Regions from separate parts of the Peribacillus sp. JNUCC41 genome, predicted to be linked through region 2. Evidence: predicted binding sites of a transcription regulator. Region 2 holds the regulator's gene; each other region holds the start of a gene.

Region 1 (8,425 bases), 260 kb from region 2:
CATTTTCCAAAAGAAACTAAAATTAAGACGTCAGTTTGTGTACTAGATTTTTTAAAAAATTCATTAAAAACCAGTCTCAGTTTGTAGAAAAAGGGTTCTATATAACGTTAATTGGAACGGAGGGTACGAGACTCCTGCTTAGAAAAGCGAGTCCAAGGGAGACCCCGCAGGCGCAAAGGCGCCGAGGACAGCCCGCGGAAAGCGAGTGCCTGGAAGTCTAAGACGGTCCTTAAAGAGTCCGTCTTTTTCTATTAAACTAATTTACTTATTAATGGCACGGAACGCTCTTGAAGGTTATCTGAAAGCAGACTATAAGAAATGACTTTCTTCTTGTACTGTTTAACTACATCGACGTGGTCATTGTAAATGTATACAAATAACCTAACATCCTTTTTGCTTCTTTTAGTATCAATGACCAATGGAATCCCACTGTTCTCTGGATGTAAAAACAATTGCTCGTTACCCGGGAATATATGATTTTTTTTCAAAAATCTAGCGTTATTAAAATAATTAATGACTTGAATTTTTTCTTCACCTTCCAAACGTTTTCCGTCAAAGGTTACGATCGCATTCTCGTCACTAATTTCTGAGTGTATTTTAAATTTGTTGATAATCCAATTAACTGCATCAGTTGGAAGGCAGGTAACCAATAATTTTAACAAACTTAAGATAATGGTCAAAATCAAGACCGGCAATGTCAATTTCATCATCTCCGCTGCGTTTATAAATACTTATACCGCTTATTATATCAAAAGGTCCGACAGTTTTTCTTTGAAAATGTGTACGTTCTATTAACGTTTTACTTTTGTACAACATTGTACTTGAACGCACGGCCGCGCTTCGAAAGGGAAAATTTTTCGTTTATACATATAATGTTCCGAAATGGTTATATTAAACACAATGGGTTCATCCCCATCTTCAAAGTATGAAGTGGATAGAGCAATATATTATTAATTAAATACAAAAAAACCGGGCGTCATCAAGACGCCCAGTTTTTCTGGAATGGATTTATTGATATCCCCAAACCATTGTTAGCAATGTACCGAAAATTGTAACCAATGCAACGAACAATCCGTAATAAACGTTTGTGTAAATCGAAGCTTTATCTTCAGACTCTCCTGCATGCATGAACATAACAAATTGAAGTGCAGCTTGCATGAAAGCTGTAACAAGTAGGATGATCACAGCCATTTTAAGCGAGAGATCAAACACAATAACTGATAGTGCGACCAAAGTCAGGACTAGCGAAAAGGCAAATCCCATAACTTGGCCCCGTGGGAATAATTCTTTCATATTACATCATTCCTTTCAGGTAGACGAAACTGAAGATGAAAATCCAGACAACGTCCAAGAAATGCCAGTAAAGTGAAAAGATGAAAGCCTTGTTTGTTGTCTGTGGAGTCATACCGCGCTTTTTAATCTGCATGACGATGAAGGTTCCCCAGAATAAACCAAGTGTAACGTGAGCTCCATGCGTACCTAGTAATGTGAACAAACTAGATAAGAAAGCACTTGTTTGAATCGTTGCTCCTTCATGTACATACTCCACGAATTCATAAATTTCGACTCCTAAGAAGCCTAAACCAAGAATAAGGGTGATAATGAAGAAACCAATCGTTGCTTTCTGCCTGCCAAGTCTCATTGCATTGATTCCAAGACCTATGGTAAAACTACTAGTTAAAAGAAAGATTGTTTGAAACATTAGTGTAGGGACTTTAAAAAGATGTTCCCCTGTTGGACCATTTCCAGTACCATCAACTAAGACAAAATAAGTGGCGAACAGTGTAGCGAAAAGAGCTATTTCTGCTCCTAGGAAAATCCAGAATCCAAAAATCTTTAAGCGATTTTCTTCCGTGCTATATTCTAGTGGCAGCGAGTTATCTATTTTCATTACTTAGCACCTCGCAATTTATTTTCAGTTTCTTCGATCTCTTCAACAGAGATATAACGTCCGTGATCTTTTTCGAATGAACGGTGAATCATACAAGCAAAGATACCGATCGTTGCAATGATTGCAATGATCCACATGCTGAATACCAATGCAAAGCCCCAAACGAAGAAGATACAGCTCATGATAAACGGCACGCCACTGTTATTTGGCATATGAATCTTTTCTACTTTACCGCCAAATAATTTGAAGCCTTTTTTCTTTGAATCCCAGAATGCTTCTGTAGAATCAACTGTTGGTACAATTGCAAAGTTATATTCAGGGATTGGTGTATGTGTAGCCCACTCTAGAGAACGTGCATCCCATGGATCGTTTGAGATATTTCTTGATGCATAACGAGTACTCCAATAGATATTGTACACAATAAGTGCAAAACCTATTGCTAAACCAATCGCTCCAACGAAAGAGAGCATATTCAATGGACCATATCCTGTTGATTCAGAGTACGTATACATACGACGTGCCTGCCCATCTAAACCAGTGATGAACATCGGGAAGAATGTTACATTAAAGCCGATTGTGATGAACCAGAACGACCATTTCCCAATTTTTTCGCTCAACATGAAACCGAACATTTTTGGCCACCAGTACGTAAAACCGGCAAGTACGGCAAATACAGTACCAGGGATTAAAACGTAGTGGAAGTGAGCTACTAAGAACATTGTATTATGGTATTGGTAGTCAGCACTTGCCATGGCAAGCATTACCCCTGTTACCCCACCGAGCGTGAAAATCGGAATGAAGGCTAAAGAGTATAGCATTGGAACGGTAAATACGATTTTACCTTTCCAAAGTGTGAACAACCAGTTGAAGATCTTAACACCGGTCGGGACGGCGATTGCCATCGTGGTAACCGAGAAGATACCATTAACCATTGCACCGTGACCCATTGTATAGAAATGGTGAGCCCATACAACGAAAGATAGTGTAGAAATAGCTACCATGGAGATAACCATCGAATTATACCCGTACAGGTTACGACGTGCAAATGTCGAAATGATTTCACTGTAAATACCGAAAGCTGGAAGAATTACTATATAAACTTCAGGATGTCCCCAAACCCAGAACAAGTTCGCCCAAAGCATATCGCTACCGCCATTGGCCATCGTAAAGAATTGAGTTCCGAATAGACGATCCATTGTCATCAACGCAAGTGCCACTGTCAATACAGGGAAAGCGAAAACGATGATGAAGTTTGTGATCAAGATAGACCATGTGAACATTGGCATTTTCATTAAGTTCATGCCAGGTGCTCTCATTTTCAAGATGGTTACGATAAAGTTGATACCAGTCATTAATGTACCAATACCAGCGATTTGAATTGCAATCGCGTAATAGTTCGAACCGACTGATTCACTGAAATCGTTACTTGCCAGCGGGAAGTAAGATGTCCAGCCTGCATCAGGAGAACCACCGACTACGAAAGAGATGTTAAATAGCATTGCCCCCATGAAGAATAACCAGAAGCTTACTGCGTTCAGACGTGGGAATGCTACGTCACGCGCTCCAATTTGTAATGGTGTAACAATGTTCATTAACCCAATGATAAATGGCATAGCCATGAACAGGATCATGACGACCCCGTGTGTTGTAAATACCTCATTATAATGCTGTCCATCCAAAAGACCGTTATCTGGAATAGCCGTTTGAGCACGCATCATAAGAGCATCGACGCCACCACGGAAAAGCATAAGCAGTGCTGACAAGATGTACATGATACCAATACGTTTATGGTCAACCGTTGTTAACCACTCACGCCATAAGTAACCCCATTTTTTAAAATAGGTAATTCCGGCAACAACCGCAATCATGGTTAAACCAATGGCAACCATGGATGCATAAATCGCAGGACTTGGATGAGGTACGGCAAATCGATCAAAGTAATCCATACTTTTGTGACTCCTTTCAGGAAAATATTCCTTATCTTGTAAACCTAGTTGTTTTATCGAACGAAATTAATTCTTAGTGATCATGATTCATGTTGCTGTGTTCTGAATGTTCCTCGTGTGAATCCTTGGAATCATTTTCTTCAGTATCAGAAGATCCGTGGTCATGACCAGCATTTTCCCCTTCAGGAGCTGGTGAGAACTCTAAGTGAGTTCCAGTGTAAGTGGATTGTCCCACATGACCAGGTTTTAATAATTCATTGAATTTTTCCTCAGTAATCGGTTTAGCAGTAGCTTTAATTTCATCTACCCACTTATCGTAATCTTTTGCTGACAATGCATTAACGTTGAACGTTTGCTGAGCAAAACCTGAACCACTGAAGTTTGAATTTCGACCCATATATTCACCTGGTACATCAGCTGCTAAGTGCAACGTATTAACCATGTCCGACATCGCGTATTTTTGTCCTCCAAGTTGTGGAATCCAGAAACTTGAGATTGGACCGAATGAGTAAAGTTTAAATTCAATTGGTCGGTTAGTCGGTATAAACAGATAGTTGACCGTTTCGATATCTTCTTCCGGATAACTAAAATGCCATTTCCAGTTGGAAGATGAAGCGTAGATAACTAAAGGTTCTTGATCTCCGTACCCTTTAGGTGTTGCCTCAACTTCATTTGTTGTTTTAACAGTAACAACGGATAGGAAAGCGACGATCAAAATCGGGATTGCAACCCAAATTATTTCAAGAACCTTACTTCCTTCAATATGAGGTGGTTCATAATCATCACGCTGTTTGGAAGCACGATATTTCATTATCATGACGATATACAGTACCATAACGACAAGGACGACAAAGGACATTGTCCATATCGAAATCATAATAACATCTGCTTGTGTTGCAGCTACTGGCCCTTTAGGGTCCAAGACCATTAATGGGTTATCGCAACCGGTTAGCACAGTGGCAATTGTAAAAAGTATAGTTAATAGAGCCCATTTTATTTTCATAGTACTACCCCTTTCTTACATAATAAAATTCCAATTGGTAATTATTCGGACAAAGTGTTACCATGTTCACAAACCCCGACATACCAATATTAATCCCAAGTGTAAAAAAAGACAATATAAAGTGACATCTGTCACATAAAGTTCAATAAAGAGCAGTAAGAAGATGGTAAATGAACAGAAATGTTCGAAAATCTTCAGCAAATGAAATATAATAATTGTTTAATAAATTACCTTTGGATAATTCACTTATCCGTACAGGATTGCAGATAATGCCGGTCACTTTCCGTTTAATATTACTCTAGTATAATGAAATAAAATCTTCACATTATATTCACCGCTTTTATTGCCTCAAAACTTCTAAAGAATATGAATTATATTACCTATCCTAATTAGTTATCTTTCGTTGAAAAACATGATTCATAGCGGATTTTTTTCACTCGGCCATGGAAGCTGGTTAATGGTAGCCGCCTTGTACACGATATTTTTTCCATGCTTCAATACCCTTATGATCCAACACTGGTCAATATTATATATATATAAGGAAACAACAAGTGTGAAATGTAATTGTGTTTTTTCTCCTCGCAATACTTTTTGCCCTTTCAGTATTCCTAAACAGCCGTTTAACATTAGGCGTGGGTGAAGTAATTCAGTGGTCAGTCAAACTTGTTACAACTAGTCAAGTTGTTTATCAATCAATACCAGCGGACTGGACCAAAACCATTTTACAAAAAAGTACATTTGGTGGTTCAATCAACTCCGGATTTTGGAAGCTCACTACTCAAAAATCAACGACATCCCTTTTGTATCTTCAGGGAAAAACACATAAAAAACCACAAAAAAAGGACTTTTTAAAAGTGTCCTTTTCTCGTGGATATAGTTCAAAATGCAAAGTGAAAACTTCCTGGCGTTCAGGCAGTTTGGTTTGAATACCCAAGCACATCGTTAGTATTTCAAATACAAAGGATTACTTGAAATATTTTTTTGTACATGACGAGTGCAGTATATTGTATTGTATTAAAAAGCCAGCTGGTAATTAATTCACGTTCCCTGCGAAATGAAAGCGCATTCAATCATTCGGATCATGTTGACTCAAATTCTTTAGAAAGAAGAACAACTGGTTATGTTCAACCATGTTAGTAAATCTGATGATAGAATGCAAGTTCATTATGCTATATTCCTCGTTTTAGTTACTGAATTCTGTACTTCTTTTTGTTTGAGTGTTAGTCTTTGTTTTCATTTTTATGATTTTAGTCGTTTCCGGTACAATTCTTTTACCTTTATGTGTTTTCATTACCATTTCTTCTGTCAGGACAAAAAATATACCAACTAGAAAAATTGCAGCTGCGCTTAGTGTGATGGCGATTCCAACGGCGGTAAATATATAATCCTTATTGTAATCGCTTACAAAGAAGCTTAAAGCAAAAATAATAATTCCGATTACACAACCTGTGCCCGATACCCATTTCACTGCATCTAACATCTTCTGATTAGCTTCCATAATTTCATCCCCTTTCTTTCTATTTTATGACATTTCACAAATTTGTCAAATCTTTTCTATTTTTTAACATATACACAATGAAAACCTTGACAAATAGAACGCGCCACTATTCGCTTTTAGGTATTCAAGACTATAGGGAAAATCTGTAAAACAGTGCAAATACACTATCTGTTTTTCCTATATTAACCTTTTGTATACTATTAAATAGGGGGTTGGACAATTTGAACGTTCTTCCACTCCATGCGCTCGCTTTCCCCGCAAGAGTCTCGCACCGTCCGTTCCAATCAACTTTGTTTTAACTTTTAGATAAAAACTTTTAGCCTGAATCTTTATTGTTACAAGTATGGTATATGTTGGATTACATTAAAGGGACTTAAAAAATTGTCGATGCAGGGAATACTTACTTTCGCTGCTTTTATTGTAAAGAAGATGGACAAATGGACATGGTAAGTTTCAAAAATCGCCTAAAATTCAAAGGGAAAATGGGGTTCGGATTTTTTAATTCCGAACCCCTTTTGTCTACAAACTTAGGCCCCTGATGAAAAATCAGGGGCCCTACCTCTTTCTATCGTTTTTGCAAGGTTAACGTTACCGTTTTCTCTTCAGTACCCCGATATACTTTAACCTTTACCTTATCGCCGATTTTCTTATCTGTATATAAGTACTTCCTTAATGCAGCGGCAGTATTTATTTTCGTTCCATCAATCTCAACGATGATATCCTGTTGCTTAAGCCCCCCATTCGCCGCAGCCGATCCTGCTTCTATACTCGTCACCATTACTCCGGACTTAACGGCTTCAGGAACATTTTGAATGTAATATTGCGGCAGTTCTTCCATACTAGCCAAGCTGACTCCTAAATATGGGCGCGTGATTTTCCCATTTTCAATCAACTCCGTAACAATCGGAATCACATCATTACTCGGTATGGCGAACCCTAAGCCTTCCACACCGTTTTCGGAAATCTTCAAGCTGTTTATGCCGATCACTTCCCCAGCAGTGTTGATCAATGCACCGCCGCTATTGCCGGGGTTGATCGCTGCATCTGTTTGAAGGACATCGAGTTCCCACTCCCCGTCCGAAGTATCGACTGAAATGGAGCGTCCTGTCGCACTGACGATCCCTTGTGTAACCGATCGTGAAAAATCAAGTCCAAGTGGATTGCCAATTGCCAATACTTCTTCACCTGGACGCATGCTATCAGAATTACCGAATTTAATTCCCTCCGGTGCTTTCGAAGCATCAATTGTCAAAACCGCTAAATCCGTCAAAGCATCCGCGCCGACAACCGCTGCCGTTGCCTTTTGTCCATCATACAATGAAATTTCGACTTCCTTAGCTCCTTCAATAACATGATTGTTCGTAATGATATAAGCTTTCCCATCAGCTTTTTTATAAATGACCCCTGAGCCTGTGCCGCTCTCAACCGTTTCGCTCTCCGTGCTTTGCTGCTGGTACGGGTTCTGGTTTTGCATCTCCTGTAAATTCACGACCCCTACAATCGATTTGGATGCTGATTCGACCATATTTGCCCTATCATTTGAATCCGTACTTGTCGATAACTTTTCCGCAGTGACACTTTTATCCTTTTCAACACTTTCCGTTTGCTGTACACCTGCCGTTTCGGTTGACTCATTCACCGGACTTTTCCCTTGATCTATAAAATCCCCGCCAAATAGAAATACAGACGATGTAACCATTGAAGCAACCGTTCCGGAAACAAGACTGGTTACCCAAAGAGATTTACCCTTTTTCCGTTCTGCCTTGACTCTGACTTGCTCATCACCATTATAATTCTCCATCTTTATCCCTCCTAGAATTGTCCTTTACTTGGCTCCATCATAAACAGTAAATATTAAAAAATTCTTAAGAAAATAAAGAATGAGGCGACCTTTTTACAAAAACCATTAAATTTTTATCGAATCCTGTACTTTGCCGCGCCACAAAATAAAAAAGGCCTCAACAAGGGCCTTCAATCCGACCATTCAGTTTTCCTTACATGACTTCATAAACTTCTTTCGTCTTCTTATTCACGCCATACCAGCCCCAAGTGGTTTTGTGGCCACTTTTCTGACTAGGTTCATCCAC
Region 2 (8,425 bases):
TGATCAGGTTGATAGGTCAGAGGTGGAAGCGTGGCGACATGTGGAGCTGACTGATACTAATAGATCGAGGACTTAACCAACGCTTTAAAAAAATGAAATACCTTCTTATTATTATCTAGTTTTGAAGGAATGAAAATTTCTTCTTGCATTTTGATTTCATACATGTTATGATAGTAAATGTGCAAAAAAAGATTAAATGTTTGGTGACGATAGCGAAGAGGTCACACCCGTTCCCATTCCGAACACGGCAGTTAAGCTCTTCAGCGCCGATGGTAGTTGGGGGTTTCCCCCTGTGAGAGTAGGACGTCGCCAAGCTATAATCTTTGTATTCTTTTTGAGTAATCGGGAATACTATTTTTATAAAAGAAGCATTTATACCGTCGCGGGGTGGAGCAGTCCGGTAGCTCGTCGGGCTCATAACCCGAAGGTCGCAGGTTCAAATCCTGTCCCCGCAATCATGAAAAAAACGAAACCCAGGTTTCGTTTTTTTGTTTTATCCGAAATTAGAATAATTATGTCCTTAACTTATTTGTTTCTTCTTTTGAAACAAGGTAAACTACATATAGAATGGTTTTTGTTCCATAATATTTCGTTTATGGTTCTTGACATGAACTTTAGGACGTTTTCCTAATAATGATAAAGGTGATTGATATATGCAACAGGTTGAATGGATTTCTCAGAATGAGGAAGAAACAGTGCGATTTGCGCAGGAATTGGCACAAAAGCTTTCAAGCGGCGATGTGCTGGCTTTAGAAGGTGATTTGGGTGCAGGGAAGACGGCATTCACAAAAGGATTGGCTCAAGGATTAGGTGTTACCAGAATGGTGAATAGCCCTACCTTTACGATAATAAAGGAATACATGGGACGTTTGCCTTTACATCATATGGATGTATATCGGGTAAGTGAATCGGAAGAAGATTTAGGATTTGAAGAATATTTTGATGGTGATGGTGTGACTGTCGTTGAATGGGCCCATTTAATAAAGGATCACCTTCCGGAGGAAATCTTGACCATTTATATTTATCGCCTGAGCGATACAAGCCGGCGATTTGTTCTGGAAGCCAAAGGCGAACGATATGTAAAGTTATGTAAGGAGATTATTTGATGAAGGTTTTAGCTATAGATACATCGAATTTCACATTAGGGGTTTCCCTGGTAAACGGGAGCCAAGTAATTGGTGAGTATACGACGAACCTAAAGAAAAATCATTCGGTGCGGGTTATGCCAGCAATTGAAACACTGCTGAGGGATTGTGATACTAAACCGAAGGATTTGACTAAGATAGTGGTCGCTCAAGGCCCAGGATCCTATACAGGCGTCAGGATTGGAGTGACGATTGCAAAAAGCTTGGCCTGGACACTTCAGATTCCGTTATCGGGTGTTTCCAGCTTAGAGGTTTTAGCAGCTAATGGACGTTATTTTAACGGGTTGATCTCTCCGTTGTTCGATGCTAGAAGAGGGCAGATTTATACTGGATTATATGAAATGGAAAATAACTCTTTAAAGACAGTCATTGAAGATTGTAATATTTTATCCTCTGAGTGGGCGAATCAATTGATGGAATTAAATCGTCCCGTTTTATTCGTTGGTCAAGATGTGGACATCCACCGGGATGCAATTACGGAAGCTTTAGGCGAATTAGCTGTATTTGCTCCGGTACAGTCATATAACTCAAGACCAAGCGAACTGGCATTCCTTGGTCTTGATAAGACTGAAGTCGATGTTCACCAGTTTGTACCGAATTATATCCGCATGGCTGAAGCAGAAGCTAAGTGGCTTGAACAGCAGGGGAAATAAACAAGGAAAGCGACCGATTATTATGAGTAAAACATTGACGTTCCGAAAGATGAATACGGAAGATATCGACCAAGTGCTAATTGTGGAAAAGCAGTCCTTCACTTTGCCTTGGAGCCGGGAAGCTTTTTTTAACGAACTGAATCATAATCAATATGCTGTATACATGGTGATAGAAGATGAAGGGAAAATTGCCGGTTATTGCGGTGCGTGGATCGTCATTGATGAATCGCACATTACCAATATAGCGATATTGCCAGAATACCGAGGGCAAAAGCTTGGGGAAGCTTTGCTCAGGAAGATGATTGAAATCTCCATATCGATGGGTGTGGTCAGGATGACGCTTGAGGTACGGGTCAGTAATACAATAGCCATTTCGCTTTATGAAAAACTTGGTTTCCAAAAGGGTGGAATCCGAAAAAATTATTATACGGACAATCAAGAAGATGCTTATGTTATGTGGGTGAATTTTTCATGAAAAAAGATCAATTTATATTAGGAATTGAAACGAGCTGCGATGAAACTGCGGCAGCTGTCATAAAAAATGGAACGGAGATACTGAGTAATGTCGTGGCTTCACAAATCGAAAGCCATAAACGTTTTGGCGGTGTCGTCCCGGAAATAGCTTCCCGTCATCATGTAGAACAAATTACGATCGTTCTTGAAGAAGCATTGGTGCAAGCCGGTGTGACATATGAAGACTTGGATGCCATTGCCGTTACAGAAGGTCCCGGACTGGTAGGGGCACTGTTAATAGGCGTGAATGCGGCGAAGGCTGTAGCTTTCGCACATGGAATACCGATTGTCGGCACGCATCATATCGCGGGTCATATCTATGCAAATCGTCTTATTCAGGAGATCGAATATCCTGCGCTTTCTTTAGTCGTTTCGGGAGGCCATACGGAATTGGTCCTTTTAGAGAAACCGGGTACTTTCAAGGTGATAGGAGAAACGCGGGATGATGCAGCAGGTGAGGCATATGATAAAGTGGCCCGAACCTTGGGGCTCCCTTATCCTGGCGGCCCTCATATCGATAGGCTGGCACAAGAAGGTTCACCAACTTTGAAACTGCCTCGGGCATGGTTGGATGGCAGCTATGATTTTTCCTTCAGCGGGTTGAAATCAGCGGTAATCAACACTTTGCATAACGCTGAACAGCGCGGGGAAAAAATTGAACCTAAAGATTTAGCCGCAAGTTTCCAAGCTAGCGTGATAGAAGTGCTTGTTATGAAAGCTGTAAAGGCTGCAAAGGAATATAATGTGAAGCAGGTATTGCTTGCTGGAGGAGTTGCGGCAAATAAAGGCCTTAGGGAAGCATTAACGGAAGCTTTTAAGGATTTACCTATGGATATATCCATTCCGCCCCTATATCTTTGTACGGACAATGCCGCCATGATCGGTGCTGCTGGCAGTGTCATGTTTGAAAAGGGAAAACGATCTGGTTTGGATTTGAACGGAAATCCTGGTTTGGACATTGAAGCATTTTAATTGACGAGAAGACAGGATCCCTCACTTAGGCATCCTGTCTTTTTTACCGTGTTTATAAAAAAATAGAATATTCTGTGGATAAAGTTTTTTTGATGATCATACTGCATGTGTATAAAGTGGGGTTTTTGTGGATAAGTGGATATGTTTCTGTGGATAATGTGCATAACCCAAATTAATGGCTAGTGAGCGGTAAGTGGTTTGTTAACAATTTTGTGGATAACTTTCAAGTGAAGTTTTATTGGAAAAGAAAAAGACCGAGTCAATTAACTCGGTCTTCTGTCATTCTTCCAGTTCAGTCCATTCTTCAAGAAGCTGGTCCAAACTTTCCTGGGCATGATCAAGCTTTGTTTGGACCTCCATTACTTTTTCATGGTCCTGAAAAACATTTGGATCACAAAGGAGATCATTATATTCGTTTATTTCGATCTCAAGAAGCTCCATGGCTGCCTCGATTTCCTCAATGCGCCGCTTTCGCTGGCGTTCAGCTTTTTTTGCTTCTTTATCAATTTTGTAATTTGTTTTTTCTACAGCTGCATCTAAAGTTTTAGCCTGCTCCTGCTGTTCTAGTGCTTGGATTTCCGCCTGCTCCTGTTTCTTCTCTAGATAGTAATCATAATCACCGAGGAATTCCTCGTTGCCGTCTTTGGAGAGCTCTATCACTTTCGTTGCTATCCGATTTATGAAATAACGGTCATGTGAAACGAAAAGAATAGTTCCCGGATAATCGATCAAGGCGTTTTCAAGCACTAATTTACTATCGAGGTCCAAATGGTTCGTTGGTTCATCAAGAATTAAAAAATTCCCTTTTTGCATCATCATTTTGGCAAGGGCAAGCCGTGCCTTTTCGCCCCCGCTTAGTGTGGAAACGGTTTTCAAAACATCGTCCCCGCTAAATAGAAAATTACCGAGTACGGTGCGAATGTCCTTTTCCGGTTTAAGGGGATAGTCGTCCCATAATTCATTAAGTACGCGTTTATTGGAAACAAGGTTAGCCTGTTCTTGATCGTAGTAGCTGACTTCTACGTTCGTTCCAAAACGGTAACCACCAGAAAGTGCAGGCAGCTTAGAAATGATCGTTTTCAATAAAGTTGATTTTCCAACGCCATTTGGGCCAACAAGTGCTATGCTTTCTCCTTTAGTCATCCGGGAATTTATATTCTTTGATACCGTTTCCCCTTCGTATCCAATAGCCAAGTCCTGGAGTTGAAGTACTTCATTTCCGCTTTGCTTTTCAATCTGGAAAGAAAAATTCGCGGATTTTTCATCACCTTGCGGCTTGTCCAATACATCCATCTTTTCGAGCTGTTTGCGTCTGCTTTGTGCTCTTTTCGTCGTGGAAGCCCTGGTGATATTACGTTGGACAAAGTCGCGAAGCTTTTCAATTTCCCCTTGTTGCTTCTCGAACAGTTTCATGTCCCGCTCATAATCTTCCGCTTTTCCCTCTAAGTAAGAACTATAATTACCATGGTATTTTTTCATGTTATTCCGGGAAATCTCATATACGAGGTTTACTACTTTATCTAAAAAATAACGGTCATGGGAAACAATAAGGACAGCTCCCTGGTAGCTTTGTAAATATTGTTCAAGCCAAGAGAGGGTTTCGATATCCAGATGGTTCGTCGGCTCATCCAGAATCAATATGTCCGGTTTCCTTAAAAGCAGTTTCCCTAATGCAAGCCTTGTTTTTTGTCCACCGCTTAAAGTGGAAATGGGGGTAGAATAGTCAAAGTCAGCAAACTGAAGTCCATGCAATACGGAACGGATATCCGCCTCATATTGATAGCCGCCCTTCTCTTTGAATTGCACCATCAAAGTGTCGTATTCATTCAGCACTTTTTGGTAAATTGTTTCGTTTTCAAAGATGTCAGGTCTGGCCATATCAGCCTCAAGGCGACGTAGGTCCTTTTCTTGCTCTATAAGGTCGGTGAATACAGTCAGCATCTCATCCCAAATGGTCAGTTCGGATTCCAATCCCGTATCCTGGGCCATATAGCCGATTGTGACGCCTTTTGGTTTGATTATCTCACCGCCATCATGGGAAAGCTGCCCGGCTATGATTTTAAGCAGAGTGGATTTACCGGCGCCATTTCGGCCGACAAGTGCAATTCGATCTTTATTTTGAACTTCGAGCTTCATATTTGATAAAATAAGTTCAGCTCCATAATATTTCGATAGTTGATTGATTTGTAATAAAATCATAGATTTCACCTCAATTGATTATTGTTAGTGTAACGTATTTTAGTTATTATCGGCAACAGCTTGGTTCCAAGCTTAAACAAAAGCTGTTACATAAAGTGGAATAATAGTGTATGATTTAGGAGGGGTTACTTAAATGGGAGACTTAACGCATTTTAATGAACAGGGCAGGGCCAAAATGGTCGATGTGAGTGCTAAGCCTGAAACAACCCGGACGGCAGTAGCTCAATCGAGCATTTTATTGAATGATGAAATATATGAATTGGTCACGAACCATAAAATGAAAAAAGGTGATGTACTGGCTGTTGCGCAAGTTGCAGGAATAATGGCCAGCAAGAATACATCCAATATAATTCCGATGTGCCATCCCATTGCTCTGCAAGGGGTCAATATAGCCTTTGATTGGGAAAAAGAAGAACAAGGATATAGGCTTACGATTGAAACGGAAGCTAAGACAAAAGGGAGTACAGGTGTGGAAATGGAAGCGTTAACAGCTGCATCCGTGACTGCCTTGACTGTTTATGACATGTGTAAGGCCATTGATAAGGGAATGGTGATCGGGCCTACATTCTTAGTGGAGAAAACAGGCGGAGTGTCCAGTAGCGATTATAAAAGGCAAGTAAAGCAAACAGATAGAGATTAAGTTGAAAAGCATGTGTGAAAGCGGGGAAGAACAATGAACCATGACCCAAAGATACCGCAGGCGACAGCCAAAAGGTTGCCATTGTATTATCGATTTTTAAAGAACTTACATTCCTCAGGCAAACAAAGAGTTTCCTCGGCAGAGCTAAGTGAAGCTGTAAAAGTGGATTCTGCCACAATTCGCCGTGATTTTTCCTACTTTGGCGCGCTTGGGAAAAAAGGCTACGGCTACAATGTCAATTACTTATTATCCTTCTTTAGAAAAACACTAGATCAAGATGAATTGACCAAAGTCGCTTTAATCGGGGTAGGAAATTTAGGAACCGCTTTTTTAAATTACAATTTCATGAAAAATAATAATACAAAAATTGAAATGGCTTTCGAGGTTTCTGAAGAAAAGGTCGGCAAGCGAATAGCTGATGTGCCCATCTATCATATGGATCAAATCGATACATTATTGCAGGAAAATAATATTACTGCGGCTATTTTGACAGTGCCAGCACAGGTAGCCCAGACGATAACCGATCGTCTAGTCAAAGCTGATATAAAAGGAATATTGAATTTCACACCTGCACGGCTGACTGTGCCTCCATCCATAAGGGTTCACCACATTGACCTGGCCGTGGAGCTTCAGTCGCTTATCTACTTCCTGAAACATTATCCTGTAGTGGAAGAAGCCGCATTGGAGGAATGAAAAAAACGCTGCATCATTGCAGCGTTTTTTTATTTTTTCTTATTTTTTTGTGCAGCTTTAATCTTAAAGTGCAGCATGATCATGCGTAATCCCGATCCAAAATCAAGAGTTGCAATAAGGACAAGTATGTAGGCAAAGAGTCCCCATCCGGAAGAATTGACGGTTTGAATCGCGATAGCGGTAAAAAGAGCTCCTAAGCCAGCATAGATGATGCCCATGAATAATGGTGATTGACGTTTCATAATAAACCTCCGATGAAGGCCTGTGCAGTATCTAGCATCTTCTCAATATCCTCCCGATATACCACTTGAAGGATGATAACAAGCGTATTCATTGCAATATGAGCGCTCATGGAAACGAGAATGCGACCTGTTTTCGCATAAAGGAAAGCAAAGGTGAAGCCCATTGCCGTATATAATAGAAGATGTTCAAATTCACCATGCGCCAAGCCGAAAATTACTGAGCTGATTAAAGCTGAAATAAAGAAGTTAAAGCGTTTATGAAGTGACCCGAAAATGATTTTCCGGAAAATTAATTCTTCCAATATAGGTCCAATTACTGAAGTGACGAAAATGACCATGGGGACTTTATAAATGAGTGAAATAAGTTGCTGCGTATTTTCAGATTCAGACTCCACCCCAAGCATTTGTTCAATGCTGCCGGCAATGCTTTGTGCAAAAAGAGCCATGAACACTCCTGCAACTGCCCATAATATGGACATCGGGACGGTAGTTTGATTTCTCGTGTCCAACTGTTCCCTCATATCTTTTTTCATTAAAAAAAGAATCAAGAATAAAGCAGCGAGAAAACTGAAAACTATCCAATATGCTGCAGACTTCACTTCGAGTTCATCGGCCGGCATTCCGGTAGAAGACCCGATAAGCATGAAAATGGGTACCCCAACAATACTGGATAATTGCATGGCAATATAAGTGATGATGACGAACCAATATTCTTTTTTCAAAAATGAAAACTCCTTTTATAGTCACCCATCCCGTTCGGAACGTTCCTGATATGGGGACAATCTATAAACGCATACTCCAAAATGGTATCAAATATTGAGGCAGAACACCACTTAAAGGTACCCCTAACATAACATTTCAATAACCTTGTTAAGGAAATCATTATGTTAAAGTAGTTTACCCTTAATTTATCAGAAATTAATAAAAAATTTTCAATAAGATACTTGCAAAAAAGGCTCGGTTTATTTAATATTATAAATGTGTTAGCACTCGATGATGAAGAGTGCTAATAATCATGAAACAAATTATCAAGAGAATATGAGGAGGTTGTTTCACTTGTTAAAACCATTAGGTGATCGCGTTATTATTGAACTAGTTCAAACTGAAGAAAAAACTGCAAGCGGTATTGTTCTTCCTGATACTGCTAAAGAAAAGCCACAAGAAGGTAAGGTAGTAGCAGTTGGTACTGGCCGTGTTCTTGAAAATGGCGAACGTGTTGCTTTAGAGGTTGCCCAAGGCGATCTAATTATCTTCTCAAAATATGCAGGTACTGAAGTTAAATACGAAGACACTGAATACTTAATTTTACGTGAAAGCGACATTCTAGCTGTAATCGGCTAATTATACATCATACTTAACTGAACGAAA
Region 3 (8,425 bases), 1.2 Mb from region 2:
GTAATCACTGCGTTTGCGAATGAATTCGAAGATGAATTCCGGTTCCTTGTCGAATAGATCAATCTTATTCTTTTTATATGGATCAAGAAGGATGTGGGGGCGTATGCCCTGGTGCAGTGGTAATACTTTATTTTCCATATGCTTCACAGTAAATGTGGTTTCCAATGTTTCAACCAAGAGGTCTTTGTAGTACTTACTGTATTCCGGAACCTGCAAGAGCAGATGAATAAGGTGGTTTGCCTTTTTCCCTCCGATAGGGACATATGTGTGCTCCATGATCCCTCCACTGACTTTGCGTCCCCAAGTGGCATCGTAATCCCAAGGAATGATTTCAAATAACTTCGTTTTACTATTGCGATATAGTGCATAGTTATGAGTGAAACCGTCGTTATTCATGGTGCAAACGGCTCCAACCAGCCAGCGTAAGTATTTATGGATATCAAGATGTTGCGAGACTACTTCAGGAAACTTTGCAAGTGGGGTGGTGTTGATTTTTTTGATGAATTCGATTAGATATTCATCATCGGCGGGTTTGCCAAACGCTTGTTTATAGCCTGACATAAGGGAGTCTTTCGCTTTCCCATCCCTTCCCAATGAAAAGTTGGCATTATTGTTGACAGCATAATAAATCGGGCCGGCAGGAAGTCCTCTTTTTTCTAAAAAAACCCCATCGACGGAATCCAATTGTAAATACACACCTTTAAGCGTGCCATTTCGGAATAGGTTGATGTGTTGGCTATGAGGGGAAAGGACACCAAGGTCTTGAAAGAAATCGAGTGAGAGTTTATTGCGAATGAGGGAAGGATCTCTGTATTCGGCATTGAGATGGATTTTGTGGGCGCCAAAGAATCGTTCTGGCTGGATGAAATCAATCCAATAGGATCTTTTCCGGAATTTGCGGGTATAAGAGCCTCGATAGGCAATATCGATTACATAAGTGTCGTTTTCTACTTTCAAATAGGCGGGTATAGGGTCATCGCTCCAAATATCCGCACGTAAATCTTCTAGATCTTTTTCTTCTATCATTAAGAAATAAGATGGAATATGATAAGACATACACTCACCTTCCTTCCTTCCTTGTATAAGATGTTTTATGGACAGTCTTGACCTTAATGAAGCCGTAATATCATAAAATACTTCGACTTGATCAATCAGGGATTAATCAAGCTGAAGCATTTTATATTTAACTATCTATCTTCTTCTTTTTTTGCCACGTCCAGTGGACGAGCTTGAGCTTGAACTTGAACTTGATGAAGTAGATGTTGTTGTTGTTGTAGATGTGAAACCAGTAGTTATGATACCAGTAGCTGTGCTGCCAGTAGATTATTTTCCAGTAGATTTATGGCCAGTGGACTTGTTGCCAGTGGACTTGCTTCCGGTAGAATTGCTACCGGTAGATGAACCGCCAGATGCTGCTTTTCCTTTTTTCCCTTTCATACAGACCCCTCCTTTATAAGGTTAATTTTATGATATGCGCATTGGTACATACTTGAGCGTTAGTTAACGACAAACGGGCTAATAAAAATTAACGGAGAGGATTTAGGAGAGTTGCCTAATCCCAGAAGATTTATTGAATGGATAAGCAACAAAATGGAGTACCGTCTATTGTTAACATCTTTCGTCAATCATTGCATCATGATCAGGCATTATAATAAATTCATGAAAAAAATGCCCTTTAATCCCGATGACCGGGAAGAAAGGGCATGTACCGCGGACATATCAATGAACTGGATGTCACGTCACGGCGATAATGAATTAATAAGCCAAGCTGAATAGGGCTTTGATGTGTGATAGATAGCGAACATTACTTGCTTCTTTCATCAATGTAGCCGGCAGGCCTTTAAGGGAAGTGTTATTGGCCCCAACGGTTGCCACCGCATCCTTACGGCCTAGGCTCGCAAGTGTACCTGAGTTTACAGGTGAAAATTCTTCAAGTTTCTTGCCTTCAAAGGCTGCATATAGGTTGTATCCAACAAGCTCACCCATTTGCCAAGCATTTTGTGCAGTAGGAGCGTATGGACGGCCGCCTTCTGGAGGGAACGCAACGGCGCTGTCCCCGACAACGAATACGTCATTATGAGATTTGGATTGCAAATACTCATTAACGGTCGCTTTGCCGCGATCCACTTCAAGGCCTGATTCGCCCACGATAGGAAGAGCCGCAACTCCGCCTGTCCAAACAAGTGTATTGGCCGTTATCGTTTGTCCATCTTTCAATTCGATTTGATTTCCTTTAACACCCGTTACAGGCAGACCTGTCAGGAATTCAACACCGCGTGCTTCCAAGCTTGTCATCGCACGTTCGATCAAGTGGTCAGGCAGGACCGGAAGGATTTTTGGACCAGCTTCTACAAGCTTGATTTTCAAGTCCTTGAAGTCCACTCCGAATTTTTTGGCGATTTTAGGGAAATGATCCACGATTTCACCGATTAACTCGACGCCTGTCAATCCGCCGCCGCCGATCACGATAGTTGCGTCCGCCTCATTATTCGTTTGTGCATATTCGCGGATGCGATCTTCGATATGTTTGTAAATTTTGTTTGCATCGTTTACGGATTTCAAGACCATGCTGTTTTCCTCAAGTCCCGGAATGCCGAAGAATCCTGTTTGGCTTCCTAAAGCAACAACTAGGGCATCATAAGATAAAGTGGAACCATTGGCAAGTTTCACTTCTTTGTTATCGACTGAGAAAGAATCCACTTTGGAAATGATAAGGTCGATATCTTTTCCTTTGAAAAGTTTTTCCAACGGAATGGAAACGGCTTGTTCAGAAATGGATCCGCCTGCAAGACGGTGCAATTCAGTGATGATTTGGTGTGTTGGAAATTGGTTCACCACTGTAACCTGTACTTCATCTTTTTTGTAATATTCACGTACGGATAAGGCAGATAGCAATCCAGCGTAACCTGCACCTAAGATGACGATTTGTTTTGACATAGTTAATCCCCCGTCCTTACTGATTGAAAATTCATCAAATTATTTTTGGTTTTTGCGTTCTGAAGAGACTTCAAGAAAAGCTTGGGCGAAACGGAAAAGTTTTTGTGCTTGTGGGTCTTTCATCATTCTTAACAGACCAAAAAGACCGATCACGTCATGATTCACTTCAGCACGATCCTTAGCTTCGATGGCAGTAACCGCAAGCCCTTTCACTGAATCGACTACAGGTGTCGCGATCTCCGAAATGGCGCTGACCGTATCATTTTTCAAAACATCATCAGTCGCAACCGATTGAGCGAAATCATAAGACTTTGTTAAAATATTCACTAACTCAGTTAGTTTTGGTAACTGCTCAACTAAAGTGTTCAACGATTCCTGAACCTCAGGGTTTAATAATTGGTCCAGTACATCTAATTGTTTTTGGCTGGCATTAAGTTGTTCAGTTTGTGATTGGGTAATCGTTTCTGACATATCCAATTCTCCTTTGCAATAAGCATTTTGTTGATGTAAATAGAAAAACTTGTAAAATATTACACAATGTGTGGCAAGAAAAAATACTAACAAAAATGTAATAAATGCTAAACTATAGTATATCCCTTTAGTTCCGTGAAAACAGCTGATTTTTAAAAAAAGATTCATAAAATAAACTTTTCTCGCTTATTTAAGTACAGATTCTGCTGGAAGATTCCATTCTTTACCTAAAAAGGACTTTGAGGGTGTCTATCATCATCGCCTGTCATACATATTTCCATCTTGATTTGCCATCCTAAATGATGGAGGTGAAATAATGTGACTGATTCAGAATCTAAACTTACAGAAGAGAATGATGATAAGAAGCTTCATAAACTGGTTGGCAGTATGGAATATACTAAAGCACAACTATCGGAAGGCATGAATGGAATTTCTGAAGTTTACCTCAAAAACAGTGAGGAAGGCACATCGGAAGCACCTGATAAATAATCATGTTGCGTAAGCATAGCGAAACAGTTATGGTTCCTTGATTTTTATAAACTTCTTACCCTTGTAAGTTGTTTGACTATTCTAAAAATACCCTTGACTTTATGGTGGATTGACGTAAGATAAAGTATATAGCCATAATGAACAGGTAGTTTTATCTAGCAAATACTACTCTGCCATCGCCTTAAATGGACTTGGTGATTTAAAAGATGAATTCTATAAATAACTGTCGAATCTAATAGACTTCGCCGCCCAGCGAAGCTAAACCTAGATCAAAAACCAGTTATATCAATGATTGCTTATTGATATGACTGGTTTTTTTTATTTCATCATGTTCCTTTTTTGGCTAAGAAAATCCAGCGGCTGACACTCTTTCACACAGTTCCATTAAGTGGTGAAAGGGATACGAAGCAATGTCAAAAGGTATGAATTTTTTAAAATCTTGTAGCAGGGGTGGGAATTAAATGATAGGTACGAAGCAAACTAGGCTCGCAATTGATGTAGGCGGAACATTTACGGATGTGTTCGTTTTTGATGAAAGCACGAAGGAGATTTCAATCACGAAAACGTCGTCGACTCCTCAGAATCCAGAAATCGGCATTTTGGATGGAATTGCAAAGGCGGAAATAGATTGTGAAAATATTAAAGTGTTTTCCCATGGTACAACAGTGGGCACCAATGCCTTGATTGAAAGGAAATTGCCAAAGACAGCATTGATCACATCCGCTGGATTTCGGGATGTATCGGAAATCCGCCGAGGAACCAAGCTTGAGTTATGGGATACATATGATGATGTAGCCAAACCGTATATACAAAGAAGAGACCGTTTTGAAGTGGAAGAGCGCATCGATTTTGCAGGGAATGTCTTGACTGAAATCAATGAAGAGGAAGTACGTACACTGGCAAGGAAATTAAAAAGACGCGGTACCGAATCCATTGCGGTTTGCTTCATGAACTCGTATGTAAATGGAAGCAATGAGGCGAAAGTGAAACAAATCATCCAGGAGGAACTCCCGGACGTCTATATATGCATTTCAAGTGAAGTCCTTCCTGAGATTTTTGAGCATGAGCGCATGAGTACGACGATCGTCAATGCGGTTTTAGGACCGACTGTCAGCAACTATATTAAAACCCTTGAAGGTGAAATGAATAAACGGGGGTATGAAGATGATATATTAGTGCTTCACTCCGGCGGAGGGGTAATGACATCCCAAACCGTACCCCGTTATGCGGCAAGGCTCGCAAGTTCCGGAATCGCTGCAGGTGCGATTGCCAGTAAACATATCGCCCAGCTTTGCGGGTTCAATAATGCCATTGGGCTGGATATGGGAGGAACGAGCACCGATATTTCCTTGATGCATGAAGGTGATTTACGGATTACTAAAGATTGGTATATCGAGTATGGATATCCGATCGGTTTCCCAAGTATCGAAATCTTGACGATAGGGGCAGGAGGAGGAAGCTTGGCTTGGGTGGATGAAGGCGGTTCTTTACGGAATGGCCCTCAAAGTGCAGGCGCGGTACCTGGACCTGCTTGCTATAGCAGGGGTGGCGTGGAACCGACCAATTCCGATGCCAATATTGTATTGGGACGACTTGGCACAAAACTATTGGATGGGCAAATGGAACTTGATAAACAAAAAGCGATAGAAGTCGTGGATAAGATCGCCAAGAAATTCGATTATACGATTGAAGAAGCGGCGAATGCCATCACACGGGTGGCCAATGCCAATATGTGTGATGCGCTAAGGCTGATTTCAGTCAGAAGGGGATACGATCCCCGCGACTTTGCACTTGTGGCTTTCGGAGGCGCTGGACCCTTACATGGAGCGTACCTCGCCAAGGAAATGGAAATCCCGACTGTCATCATCCCGCCGCATCCGGGTGTTGCCGCTGCAATGGGATGCCTGTTGGTCGATGTTCGTCATGATATATCCAAAACCTATGTCAAGAATGTCAAGGATGTATCGTTAATGGATTTAGAGAGGGAATTCATCGGAATGGAAAAAGAGGCCGCGGAGTTATTGCAAGAAGAAGGGGTCGCTAAGGAAGCTTCCACATTGGTGCGCTATATTGACATGAGGTATATGGGACAGTGGCGTTCTTTGGCGATTGAAGTCGATTGCCCGATTTCTTCATTGGAAGAGACCCTTGACCGTTTCCATCAAGAGCATGAACGGGAATTTTCTTTTTCCGATAAAGAACAGACCGTGGAAATTTACGGGCTGCTCGTTACGGCTATCGGAACTGTGCCAAAACCTGAATTTCCTACTTATGAACCAGGGGGCACACTTGCTGATGCCTTGAAGGAAACGCGGGATGTCTATTTCGAAGAGGAAGGGTATGTGAATACGAACGTGTATAACCGGGAACTCATTCCGGCCTTTTCTGAAATCCCGGGGCCTGCCATCGTGGATCAGCTTGATACAACGACTGTCATTCCGCCAAATTTCACGGCAAAAGTTGATCAATACAGAAACTTGATTCTTTCCCAAAATAAATAAAAAGAGGTGGATTTCATTGTCGAATAAACAGTTAATTGACCAATCTGGAGTTGGAACAGGTTTAGATCCGGTGACATTTGAAGTGATAAAGAATGGCTTCGTTAACCTTGTAGATCAAATGGCTGAACAAATCCTTCGGACATGCTATTCCTTCGTCATTTATAATCGGGATTTCAGTTGTGCGCTTTGTGATGCAGAAGGAAATACAGTCATGCAAGGGACGCAGGATATATCGGTCCATGTAGGAACACTGCATCTAACGGCAAAGGCGGTGCTCGAGGACTTCGGGGGTGATATCCATCCCGGGGACGTATTCTTGGTCAATGACCCGTATCGGGGCGGTACTCATTTCAATGATACACGGGTTCTCTTGCCAGTCTTTCATGAGGACAAGCTGATTGCGTTCATGCAGACGAATGGCCACTGGGCCGACATGGGCGGCTCGACACCTGGCTCCTTCGATATCAATGCCAAGGAACATTTCGGCGAGGGAGTGAGGATTCCGCCGCTAAGGATATATAGTAAAGGAACATTTTTAAAAGATGTGGTCAATGTGCTCGTTTCAAATATGCGCGTCCCTGAGGAACGAGTCGGCGATCTTCGTGCTCAAGTGGAAGCGGCCAAGGTAGGCGAGCGCCAGTTGTTTGCCATCATCGAGAAGTATGGAATCGATACGACTTTGTCTGCCTTTGCGGAAGTGCAGAATTATGTGGAGCGCTTGGCGAGGGCCAAGGTTGCGGCTTTACCGAATGGAACCTGGGAGACTGTGGATTATATTGATATGGACCCGGAAGCCGGAGACGGCCTGATTCCGATCAGGGTTAAGATGACCATCACGGATGACGAAATCCATTATGATCTTTCTGGTTCACATTCTTATATCGGCTGCTTTTTGAATGCCGGTTTCGGGGCATCTTTATCAGCAGCATACTCGGGAACCAAGACATTTTTTCCTGAAATCCCTTTGAACTCCGGCTTTTACAGAGTGGTGAAGATTGAACTTCCGGAAAACTCCGTCGTCAATGCCCCGGCACCGATTGCCGTAACCGGTTTTTGTTCAGGGGCCTATGAAAAAATCATGAGTGCGTGCTTCGAACTCTGGTCCAATATCATGCCGGAAAGAGCGATTGCATGCTCATTTAACCTGGAGTATTTACTTATCGGCGGTTGGGATCAACGCCAGGAGCAAGATAAATACTTCATGTGGTATGACTGGATGGCCGGCGGTCATGGAGGACGCCATGACCGGGACGGTGTGAACGCCACTTCGCCGACATTCGGTTTGGGTCTCAGTGTACAGCCTTGCGAAGGGCAAGAAAGACTGTCACCCGTCGTGACGATGAAGCATGAAATCATCACCGACTCTGCCGGGCCGGGGAAATACCGCGGCGGGTGCGGTGTAGAAAAGGGCGGTACACTCACGAATGTCAAAAACACCGTCATGTCCTATTGCTGTGACCGTTCCCGTTCAATAACATGGGGGATTTTTGGAGGGCTTCCTTCTTCCCCGCATGGAGCTTGGCTGAATCCTGGCAAAGAGGACGAACGCTATTTAGGTGCGATTTTCTCAAATGTGAAGGTGCAGCAAGGAGATTCCTTTGTACGCCCATCAGCTGGGGGCGGGGGACTGGGAGATCCGCTTGAAAGAAATCCCGAAGATGTCTTGGAAGATGTGATCGATGAATATGTTTCAATTGAGCGAGCCAAAAAAGATTATGGAGTCGTGATCAAGGAAATCGATAAAGATCTCGATTTATTTGAAATAGATGTTGAAGCAACGGAACAAGCTAGGTCGTATATCAGGAGCAACCGTAAACAATGGCTTGAGGAAAACGTACAAAGAGTCGAAGATAAATTCGCCGATGGAGAGCTGGATAGTCTGGATGTCATTCGCCAGTATGGTGTCATCATCGATTATGCAACGAATAAAGTCCTGCCAGAATCAACGAAACAGTTCCGTGAATCCATGAAAACCCGTTCATTGGCTTATTGGAAGTAACGTGAAAAAGGGTTCCGAATTCATTCGG

What was found. The regulator Rex, encoded in region 2, represses fermentation and respiration genes when NADH is low (regulators of the CRP and FNR family bind a similar motif). The targets are predictions, from matches to a motif close to TTGTGAAATATTTCACAA.
Region 1: a site for Rex is predicted at 4,960-4,977, ahead of qoxA (cytochrome aa3 quinol oxidase subunit II). Genes of this name have one in related genera too.
Region 3: a site for Rex is predicted at 3,458-3,475, ahead of JNUCC41_RS04310 (helical membrane plugin domain-containing protein). Genes of this name have one in related genera too.

The regions. Positions count from the first base shown of each region.
Region 1 is NZ_CP062163.1:2,374,568-2,382,992, reverse strand. It holds gene JNUCC41_RS11710 (YfmQ family protein) at 252-707, opposite strand; gene qoxD (cytochrome aa3 quinol oxidase subunit IV) at 1,009-1,293, opposite strand; gene qoxC (cytochrome aa3 quinol oxidase subunit III) at 1,295-1,891, opposite strand; gene qoxB (cytochrome aa3 quinol oxidase subunit I) at 1,891-3,837, opposite strand; gene qoxA (cytochrome aa3 quinol oxidase subunit II) at 3,911-4,840, opposite strand; gene JNUCC41_RS11685 (hypothetical protein) at 6,024-6,338, opposite strand; gene JNUCC41_RS11680 (S1C family serine protease) at 6,904-8,139, opposite strand; gene JNUCC41_RS11675 (hypothetical protein) at 8,333-8,425, opposite strand, start outside.
Region 2 is NZ_CP062163.1:2,113,563-2,121,987, forward strand. It holds rRNA gene JNUCC41_RS10525 (23S ribosomal RNA) at 1-80, shown strand, start outside; rRNA gene rrf (5S ribosomal RNA) at 200-315, shown strand; tRNA gene JNUCC41_RS10535 (tRNA-Met) at 382-455, shown strand; gene tsaE (tRNA (adenosine(37)-N6)-threonylcarbamoyltransferase complex ATPase subunit type 1 TsaE) at 654-1,106, shown strand; gene tsaB (tRNA (adenosine(37)-N6)-threonylcarbamoyltransferase complex dimerization subunit type 1 TsaB) at 1,106-1,798, shown strand; gene rimI (ribosomal protein S18-alanine N-acetyltransferase) at 1,821-2,273, shown strand; gene tsaD (tRNA (adenosine(37)-N6)-threonylcarbamoyltransferase complex transferase subunit TsaD) at 2,270-3,283, shown strand; gene JNUCC41_RS10560 (ABC transporter ATP-binding protein) at 3,563-5,482, opposite strand; gene moaC (cyclic pyranopterin monophosphate synthase MoaC) at 5,616-6,122, shown strand; gene JNUCC41_RS10570 (redox-sensing transcriptional repressor Rex) at 6,156-6,815, shown strand; gene JNUCC41_RS10575 (YdiK family protein) at 6,845-7,057, opposite strand; gene JNUCC41_RS10580 (CPBP family intramembrane glutamic endopeptidase) at 7,054-7,779, opposite strand; gene groES (co-chaperone GroES) at 8,114-8,398, shown strand.
Region 3 is NZ_CP062163.1:876,268-884,692, reverse strand. It holds partial or broken gene JNUCC41_RS04330 (CotH kinase family protein) at 1-1,056, opposite strand, end outside; gene JNUCC41_RS04325 (hypothetical protein) at 1,208-1,456, shown strand; gene JNUCC41_RS04320 (hypothetical protein) at 1,606-1,776, shown strand; gene JNUCC41_RS04315 (NAD(P)/FAD-dependent oxidoreductase) at 1,756-2,937, opposite strand; gene JNUCC41_RS04310 (helical membrane plugin domain-containing protein) at 2,977-3,408, opposite strand; gene JNUCC41_RS04305 (hypothetical protein) at 3,727-3,897, shown strand; gene JNUCC41_RS04300 (hydantoinase/oxoprolinase family protein) at 4,359-6,398, shown strand; gene JNUCC41_RS04295 (hydantoinase B/oxoprolinase family protein) at 6,415-8,397, shown strand.